DNA from 2 places in the Lysinibacillus sp. NPDC095746 genome. Region 2 is predicted to be linked to the other one. Evidence: riboswitches for the same ligand, from Rfam matches in the RefSeq annotation. Region 2 holds a riboswitch; the other holds the start of a gene.

Region 1 (5,211 bases), on a different contig from region 2:
ATACTCATTATACAAGTCTTCCATTATATAATGTTGGACGAAAATCAAAGTTTCTAATTTAATTTCCGTCTTACAGCACATTTCTGGAAAGGTAATATTATAGCCACTATACATATCAATGACGGAATTCGGCGTTTGAAGCTAATCCAACGGCCAAGCCTTCCTTTTCTTGCAAAAGACTAAGGGCATGAAATCGTTTTGCCATTTGGATATTTATAAAGTTCAGAGATTTATTTTGTAGTGGATGACAGGTTGACAGTAGTGCTTTACCTTAGATCTCATTACTTTTCTTACCCTAATGTAATTGACTTTTTAAATTCATCGTAAAGCTTCAAGTTAATAAAAAAGGTCAAGTGAAATAAGATATAAAAAGATCAGGCCTATAAAAGCCCGATCTCTACATTATAAATATTTATTTTTTCCTACTCGATGTCTTTGTCTTATCCTGTACATTTAAAAATTTAGGTCGCGTACGATAACCTGCTGGAGATAAGCGAAATAAAGATCCTTTTATCTCCTGCCAATTTAAATCTGCGCCCATATTTAAGAATGGAACACCTAATACTCGTATATTCGCAGTATAAAGAAGTATGAAGAACACCGAAATGAAGAATCCAAATAACCCAAAAAAGGCAGATGCTAAAATGATGATAATCCTGAGAATGCTCATTGCTGTTACGATAGACTGATTGATAAGTGTATAGGCTGCAATACTGGAAGTAGCGATAACTACAATCATGGAAGGACTCGTTACACCCGATTTAATAGCTGCATCTCCAATAATTAACCCCCCAACAACACTTATGGAACCACTAATAACATTGGGTAAATGTATATTTGCTTCTCGAAATAATTCAAACATAAAAAGCATCATTAATGTTTCAAGAATTGTTGGAAATGGGAGACCCGTTCTTGACTCAACAACTGTTGCTAATAGAATGAATGGCAATTGCTCTTGATGGTAGGTTGTAAGTGCAATCCAAAAACCTGGTAAAAGTACACTTATTAAAATAGCTACTATTCGTAGTATACGCTCCATAGAACTTATAATAATCGGATACTCATTATCCTCACCGGATTTAAAGAGTAACATTGAATTTGTAGGTGTAATAATGGCATATGATACACCATCAACTATGATGATAATGCGCCCTCTACTTAAAGCTTGTACAGCATAATCAGGACGTCCAGTATAATCATGTCTCGGTATAATTTTAGTACTCTTTTCAATTCTTTCCATCAATAAATCCCCACTAAAAACAATATCTGTATCAACTTGCTGCAGCTGTAATTTTAATTTCTCAAGCATCTTTTGATTAACGACATCTTCAAAATAAAGTACAGCTACGGTTGTTTTGGAGCGTTTACCAAGTTCATATGTTTCAACACTTAATGAATTGGTAGGTAATCGTTTTCGTACTAAAGCGATATTAATAAAAACATCCTCAATAAAATCATCTCTTGGACCTCTGACAACTAATTCAAGAGTTGTTTCTTTAGGTTCTCTATTTGGTTTTTTTGCGATATAACTCGAATACAACAAATTCTGATTTTCAAAATATAATAAAACATGCCCTTTATAGACTCTAGTCATCGCATCATCTTTACTTGTTATTCTCTGAAGATGGGGAATGTGTAAATTATTTTGTATATGTTCCTCTAACAATTCCTCCGATTTTCCAGTAAATAATGATTGTACTCGTTGTACAATCACAGTCTGCAGTAACCGCTCATCCATCATTCCTTCACATTTTATCAAATGTACTTTATGTTGCTGAAATAAATATTCTTGGAATATTACATCAGCAGAGCGTTGAAATAGTGACTTCAAAGATTTGATATTTAATTCTTGTTGCATTGAAGAAATATCCCTCATCTCCTACTGAGCCAGCTCCTAATTAGTACATTTATGAGTAATAACACAAATACACTTACGGCTATTTTCCCCACGGTCTAAAAAAATATGCAAGAAAACTTTAATGTTCATAATGCTTTTTCAGAATAATTCACCTACGAATTTTTCATACTATTATTAGAAAAACTTATCCAATTATCTTCTTTAAATTCGCCATTTCAATAGCAGACATTGCTGCATCATAGCCTTTATTTCCTGATTTAGTCCCTGCACGCTCAATCGCTTGTTCAATACTTTCTGTAGTAACAATGCCAAAAATAACAGGTACATTTGTAGTTAGTGATACATTAGCAATTCCTTTTGCTGATTCATTACATACATAATCATAATGTGTTGTTGAGCCACGGATTACAGTACCTAATCCAATTATTGCATCATATTTCTTTGTTTCGGCTAACTGTTTTGCAATGAACGGAACTTCAAATGCACCAGGAACCCATGCGACATCGATAGAATTCTCATCCACACCATGACGCTTTAAACCATCTAATGCACCGTCTAATAATTTGCTTGTAATAAATTCGTTGAAACGACCAACTACTACTGCTATTTTTAAATCCGTACCAATCAATTGTGCTTCAAATGTTTTAACCATTGTTCTTTTCTCCTTTTATATAGACATTTTATTCTCTTCCATTATTTGTTGACGACGATAAGTGGCCAATGCTTCTATGGAAATCATTTTTAAATGATGTAGCGCTGCGTATTTAACAAGGTCATTAAAGCGTAGCATTTTGCCATTGTCCCCCATAATTTCACAAATAATGCCCGCAGGAATACTATGACACAGCTTGGCCAAATCAATTGTAGCTTCTGTATGTCCTCTACGCTCTAATACACCATTTTCCTTTGCAATTAACGGGAATACATGACCGGGTCTACGAAAATCCGCAGGTTTCGCTTGTGGTTCTAGCATTTTTTGTATAGTCATTGCCCGTTCAAAGGCACTAATTCCAGTCGTTGTTTCTACATGATCTATACTAACGGTAAATGCCGTTTGATGATTATCTGTATTAATACTAACCATAGGCTTTAATGCTAATTTTTGTGCAAGCTCCTGTGAAATCGGCGTACAAATAAGACCTCTTCCATAGGTCGCCATAAAGTTAATCGTTTCTGGGGTCATAAATTCCGCAAGTGCGAGTAAGTCCCCTTCGTTTTCTCGGTCCTCGTCATCTACTACAATAATCATCTTCCCTTGTTTTAAATCCTCTAATGCTTCTTCAATTGAATGTAGCAATATCGCCACCTCCAGCTCGTAAAATGTATTAGATCCATTATGCCTCGGCATAATTGCGTCTAAAATCTTTAACTTCTTTTAGCAGATATTTGGATTCTAATAGAAGTTAAAACCCGTTTTTTGCTAAGAAGTCTCTTGAAATGGTTGGTGCTTCCTGTCCACGCTTAAGTTGATGCAAAATGTATTTTCCAACTAAATCGGTTTCAACATTGACGAGATCACCAATTTTTTTCATACCTAAAATAGTTTCCTTGTATGTGTGAGGTATCAGTGATACTGTGATACCGTTTTTCTCGACATGGAAGAGGGTTAAACTCGTTCCGTCAATTGTGACGGAGCCCTTTGGTATACAGTAGCTCGTTAACTCCTTCGATAATTCAATATCAATATAGACTGCATTTGCTAATGGTCGCTTGCGCACTATTTTCCCTATCCCGTCTACATGTCCGGATACAAAATGACCACCGAAACGTCCATTAGCTGACATAGCGCGCTCTAAATTTACCGGATCTCCAACTGCGAGCTGTTGTAAATTTGTTGCGCTCACTGTTTCAGGCATTACATCCATCGTTAGCTCTTGTTCATTAAAATGTATCACTGTTAAACAAACACCATTGACCGCTATACTGTCTCCGAGCTTTACATCCTCTACCATTTGCTTTGAAATCACGGTAATTTTCATACTTTGCCGATCTCTTTGCATGGTTTTTACGGTACCAATATCCTCAACAATTCCTGTAAACACTTTTTCACCCGCTTTCAATCAATTAATAAATTTCCGTTCAAACAAAAAACCCCTTAAATGAAAGGGGTTTGGGAGTTTATCTACATAAGACGTCAACAAATAAACCTCATGGATATAATATTTTTTCCACAGGCTGTTATCTCATCGTTCTTCTCCCATCCAGACTGTCACTGTCGGTTTTGGATTCGCACCAAATCAGCTTGCGCTCACGGACTTTGAATTTCTTCATCACCGCCGATTGGGAATTTCACCCTACCCCGAAGAACTACTGCTATTCAATTTTTTAGCTAAATAAAACAAAAACTACTTCCCGGCTATAAAATGGGAAGTAGTTAACATAAAAGCATACTCAAAGAAACCTTATAAACTCAAGCGAATTTAAAAAGCTCATACTTTTACCCTTCTCCCATCCAGACTATAACTGTCGGTTTTGGATTTGCACCAAATCAGCTTGCGCTCACGGACTTTGAATTTCTTCATCACCGCCGATTGGGAATTTCACCCTACCCTGAAGGATATTTTTATTTAGCTACTTCTAACGATAACACTATTTTATTTTATTATCCAGATAATTCTTAATAAAAATTTTTTTCTCTACCTAATTTCGCTTTCGTAAATTTGTACTGTTTAAAAAGACAGTTAATCTACCATCAACAGAGATAACAGTACCAGCCATGAAGCTTGCTTTATCTGAAGCTAACAATAGGCCCGCTTCTACTACTTCTTCTGGTTCCCAAGGCGTCCCATCCGTACACGTGACATTTCTTCTCTTACGTACACTGAACTTATTATGATATTTTGCGCAAGCATTGGCATCGCACTCAATTCCTATAACTTCCTCGGTAAAAAACGAGATACAACACAAGATGCTTCATAATAGTTGTACCTGTCACCCTGCTCAATACCATCGGATGACAGGTACATTTTTGTCCATTCAACTACATAATAAAGATGATTTCGTTATTGATTTCAACGCATTTTTCGGTACAATATTTACCAATGAAGATACCTTACTCCCTTTCATCAAAAAAACATTTACCCTTTAGTAAAAAAATTATTCATCAAGGGTAATTTACAATACGCTGTTTCATATCCTGTATAATCATGTCATTATTTTTTGAATAGGCAGTAACATTTTCAAGAAAAAAACGTCTTTACAACTAGATTATAAAGGAGACAATTTGTAATGAAATATATTATCTTTGATTTTGATGGAACACTGGCAGATTCTACAGCAGTGTTTACATCAGCTTGGAATACGATTGCACAAAAATATAAATTTAAAGGAATAGAGTTAAAGGAAATCGAATC
Region 2 (5,211 bases):
GTGCAACTCAAATGATAGAAGCTATGATGCTAACTGCTGCAAGTTTTGATCAACAAATACGTCTAGACAATGTTGTACAGGAAAGCTGGGAAGGATTTGATTTAAAAACATTCTTGCCAAAGCCTGTAGGAGCCAATAAACGATATATGCCATAAACAGCCTAACAACAAAAATAGAATTAAAGAAATTTTTGGAGCATTCTCGCCGCTATATGTGCGTGAATGCTCTTGTTATTGCCATTTTTTTGTAGCGAAAGCAAAGCATCCTGTACAGAAGTGTCTCTCACCTCAATAGGTGGTGAGATGAATATGGACTTAAGCTACTTTTCACGCGCTTAAAGCATACAAGTTTAATCGGAATTTTTTAAGCAAAGCTATTTACTTTTCTCTAATAATTCATTATAGTAAGGCTATGAAACAAAAAAATAATGATTCATCTTCGGGGCAGGGTGAAAATCCCGACCGGCGGTAATAGAGTTGTAAATCGCTAATGTTTCCTTTAAGACATATTAGCACGCATATTTACGAAAGGCTCTTCAGCCCGCGACCTGTGCAAATAATTTTTTGCATGGCTGACTTGGTGCGATTCCAAGGCCGACAGTTAAAGTCTGGATGGGAGAAGATGAAGGTACGATCGTCATTCATTGTTATGAATTTAACTATGTACGAGCGTTTTTTCGATGTGATTTCACACAGCGTATGCTCAGAAAATAGTTAATTAATGGCGTTTTTTAATCTTGCCTATTCTCCCTTATGCTCTTTTGCATAAGGGTTTTTTCATGATGATGATCGATTAGGTCGTAACCTTTCTTCTTGCGAGATTGAATCAGCAAAGAGGAGAGAGTTTTCAATGAAGAAAAATGTTAAACTTCAATCGTATATTACGATTGGCATGCTGAGCAGTATTTCGTTTTTATTAATGCTTTTTAATTTCCCGATTCCGCCGTTTCCAGCGTTTTTGGAAGTGGACTTCAGTGATATGCCAGCATTATTAGCGGCGATTACTATGGGACCTGTAGCCGGTATTTTAGTAGAATTATTTAAAAATGTGTTGGACTGGGTTTTCTCAGGCACGCCAACGGGAGTACCGGTAGGACATTTCGCGAACTTTGCAACAGGTATTTTATTTATTCTACCAGTGAGCTTTGTATTTAATCGCTCCAAAACAGTTAAAGGCCTTGTCGGAGGTTTAGCTGCTGGAACAATTGTAATGGCAGTAGGAATGAGCATTCTTAACTATGTTGTATTTTTACCTATGTACACTTACTTTTTAGGTATGGAGCCTGTTGTAGGTGATTCACTATATAAAATGATCGTAGCTGGTATTTTGCCATTTAACATTGTGAAAGGTATTTTAATTACTATCATCATGGCATTACTATTCACAACAATGCGTAAATGGATTCATCATCAGCGTTCCATGTATATGAGTTAATTTCGAGAATAAAGTATGATTTAGGGTAGTGTTCAAGTAATGACACCTTACTGGACTGTTAAAGTCTAGGAGGTGTTTTTTTGTTGCTTAAATTTGCAATTGCAGATTTTTTAGATGAGAAAGAGTTACAGAATTTAAGCAATATACACTGACCTAACAAGATGGTATTAAGGTAACACAACGAGAGGGAAAAGAAGGTCAAATGTTCTCAACGGATGATACATTACCTATAAGTGTATTTGAATTTGCTCGTAGTGTATTGTGTGATGAAATCGGGGTTGATTGGTTTATGATTTACAGTTATCTGAAATATCGTAGCAAGATGTTTGGTTATGCTCCTGCAACTGTATTCAACAATGAGATTATTGACGTTGTTTGTGAAATGAGAGAAGAATTCGTGCATTGATTCAGAATTTAGAACTAGCAGGTTTGATTGAGGTTGATAGAAAGGTTTCGAAGAAAGATGGTTCTTTTGCTAAGAGCAATACCTATAAAATCATACATAAGGGGAGGAAACTCCTCCCTCTTTTTATATACCACTAAAGTACGAAGGTGACATTTTGGTATGTTGCTTTTAGATTCCAAAAGTAACTCAATTGTTTCAACTTTGAGTCAGCTTACAACAACAATCGTAGAAAGCTTACAGAGCGTGATAGATTTTGCTTGGGCTTGTTTCAATGGACTTTAGGAAGCTTACCTATTTCACCAAAAAGTAAAAATCCAACAATCGCTATTTACACCGAATTAAAATTAAACAATATATGTTTGAGCTATCATTTATTGTTCAAAAATGTTAAATGAAGGAAATGTTGACTATTACCCCTATCTCAAATATTGGGTTTATGATAACATATATCTGAATCTTTTATCTTTAAAAAATATGAAAGGAAGTGTAATAATCACATATGAAAAAGATATTGAAACCTTTGATTAGTGTGATTGCCATTGGTACCCTCTCTCTATCTATAAACATAGATAAAAATGTATTAGCTAATAATATTGCAAATACATGTGAGTATGATTCGGCATCGAATGTAAACCCTGACTATTCCACAATGAACTGTTTGTTAACCGAAACAGCACTGAGTTATGATGTTCCACCTGAAATTGTGAAGGCAATAGCGGAAGGTGAAAGTGGAAATTGGCGTCATTTCGATAGTAAAGGTGAAGCGATTGTGACAGCAGATAATGGAATTGGCATTATGCAAATTACAAATCAAGCTGGCTACGATCAAGATAGACTAAATAGACTAAAAAGCGATATTGTCTATAATATTCAAGCTGGTGTAAAGACTCTAGATGATATGTTTAAGCGGAAGGATTTGCCTAGCATCAACGGTGGGGAAAGAGATGTATTGGAACATTGGTACTTCGCTATCATGGCTTATAACGGTACTAAACCAGTAAATAGTCCAATTGTCCAAGCAACTGATGAAAGAAATGCAAATGCCTATCAAGAAAGAATTCTCCGAATTATTGAGAAATTGGAATTAATAGACTTAACAGAGCTGCCTTTTAAACGCGAACATTTTCAATATGATTCTAACAGCAGGGAAAATATTAAATTTTCAGCGATGAACTATAAATTTGATGTACCATTAACAAAATCAAAGTATTTTTTTAAAACAAATCAGAAAGTTAGTGCAACAACAACTAATGTAACATTGAGGACAAGACCTACTAAGGATAGTCCTGCTATGGGTACTTTACGTGAAGGCGAAATTGTTACCATTACGGGACCTTTTGAATATGAAGAAGTATCAACGAAGAAAAACCATTTTGTTTGGTATCCTGTGAAAAGAAATGACGGGACAAAGGGGTATGTAGCATCAAGTTATTTAAACTACTCAGCTTCAACACCAACGCCTCCAGTAACACCGCCAACAACGGGAAACGTTGATGTATCAAAGTTTGCTGATTACAATGCAAACCAATACTGGGCTGAGGATTTTAAGTGGGCAGTCAACATCGGTATCATCAGTGGATACCTAAACGTGAAAAACCCATCAACAGGCAAGTACGAAAACTTACTTAAACCGTACACTAACTTAACGGAAAACCAAATGTTAACTATCCTATTCCGTTACTTCAAACCATCAGAACTAGCTTCAACGAAAGCTAATACTACATGGTATGGTGACAAAAACTACCAACTGGCTACAAAATACTCTCTACCAGTTCTAGGTGCAAACACAGCATCGAAACAAGCCATTGCAGGTAAGGATATCACACGGGGTAACTTCGCTCGTATCTTGGCTTCAATGCATTATGGTAAGACTTTATCTCAGTCAGAAGCTATTAAATTCCTTCGTGATAATGGTTTAACAACTACTAAAACAAATGAAGAGTTTAAACCAAATGATTCTCTAACAAGAGCGCACGCAGTGGCATTCTTCCACCGTTACGAGCAAATATTCAATAACTAAATTGCTACTTACAAGTGAAAAGGTGACTATAAAAGTCATCTTTTCTTTTTTATGTTTAATAAATCCTTTCTTGACACTCCTCGAACCTTTCTAACTAAATTCATTGACACAGATTGCTTGATGGGAGCTACAAAGTCTTTTGTTAGGCTACTGGAGTGATTGAGAAAGCATAACAAAAGGACTTGTGTGTAATTTTACGCACAAGCCCACAGATTGATGTGTGATTTCATTCATTGTTTATCCTCAGAGGTTCTTCTATCCCCCAGCCTACAAATGCACCCATTACACTATATCGCATGATAGAAACTATGTAATCATATACAGATACATAGGTTGTAATACTAGTATCAGAATTTCGAGTTTTTTTTATGTAGAATGGTAGAGGTGTTGGATAATATTACGCAAAAGTAACATATAGAATTAATCTAGTCGAGTGTATTATTTTATTGTAGAATAAGGAAGAGTTGAGTAAGTTAGAGGAGTTTGAAGAGATGAGTGGAAAAAAGAGTCAATGGTCTAGTAAACTAGGCTTTATTTTAGCATCGGCTGGAGCAGCAATCGGACTGGGGGCAATTTGGAAGCTTCCATATGTTACTGGACAAAGTGGTGGGGGAGCGTTTTTCCTGATTTTTGTTCTATTTACATTGTTGATTGGTTTACCGATGTTATTATCAGAATATATTTTAGGTCGTGGTACACAGTCTGAGGCTGTAACTGCCTATAAAAAAATTGCACCTACGAAAACAGGTTGGGCTTGGGTTGGTCGCATGGGTGTGCTCGGCTGTTTTTTATTATTAAGTTTTTACAGTGTTGTAGGGGGTTGGATCTTTATATACAGTGGCCTTGGTGTGACTGGGGCTGTTATTGATTCTTCCGTTGATCCTAGTGAACTATTTGCAAAGATTGTAGGAACACCTTGGATTACATTACTAGGTTTAGGGCTGTTTACGCTAGTAAATGTAATAGTTATTTCACTTGGTGTGCAAAATGGTATAGAAAAAGCCAATAAGTGGATGATGCCTTTATTATTCCTTATGTTTATTGTGCTTGTTGTGAGGGCTTTAACATTAGATGGAGCAATGGAGGGGGTTAAATTCTTCTTATGGCCTGACTTTTCCAATATCACTGGAAAGGCTATATTAGAAGCGTTAGGACAATCCTTCTTTGGCTTAGCGGTAGGGTTTTCTTGTCTTGTGACGTACAGCTCCTATTTAAAGAAAGATGTGAGCTTACCTAATTCCGCAGGCTCCGTTGTTCTTCTCACTGTGCTTGTATCGTTTTTAGCAGGATTAGCGATTTTCCCTGTTGTATTTGCTTTTGATTTAGAACCAGCATCTGGACCCGGCTTACT

Evidence for each region. Region 2 has a riboswitch for FMN ahead of ACIQ7N_RS06430 (ECF transporter S component). Riboswitches for the same ligand answer to the same signal wherever they lie in the genome.
Region 1: linked by a shared signal. The riboswitch ahead of ribE (riboflavin synthase) and the one ahead of ACIQ7N_RS06430 (ECF transporter S component) in region 2 are both predicted to bind FMN.

What each region holds. Positions count from the first base shown of each region.
Region 1 is NZ_JBIWGL010000001.1:197,064-202,274, forward strand. It holds gene ACIQ7N_RS01000 (spore germination protein) at 413-1,858, opposite strand; gene ribH (6,7-dimethyl-8-ribityllumazine synthase) at 2,043-2,510, opposite strand; partial or broken gene ribB (3,4-dihydroxy-2-butanone-4-phosphate synthase) at 2,562-3,155, opposite strand; gene ribE (riboflavin synthase) at 3,262-3,900, opposite strand; FMN riboswitch at 4,044-4,169, opposite strand; FMN riboswitch at 4,295-4,420, opposite strand; gene ACIQ7N_RS01020 (HAD hydrolase-like protein) at 5,087-5,211, shown strand, end outside.
Region 2 is NZ_JBIWGL010000006.1:82,306-87,516, forward strand. It holds gene ACIQ7N_RS06425 (RNA polymerase subunit sigma) at 1-155, shown strand, start outside; FMN riboswitch at 431-627, shown strand; gene ACIQ7N_RS06430 (ECF transporter S component) at 850-1,434, shown strand; gene ACIQ7N_RS06435 (hypothetical protein) at 1,637-1,840, shown strand; gene ACIQ7N_RS06440 (SH3 domain-containing protein) at 2,340-3,860, shown strand; gene ACIQ7N_RS06445 (sodium-dependent transporter) at 4,352-5,211, shown strand, end outside.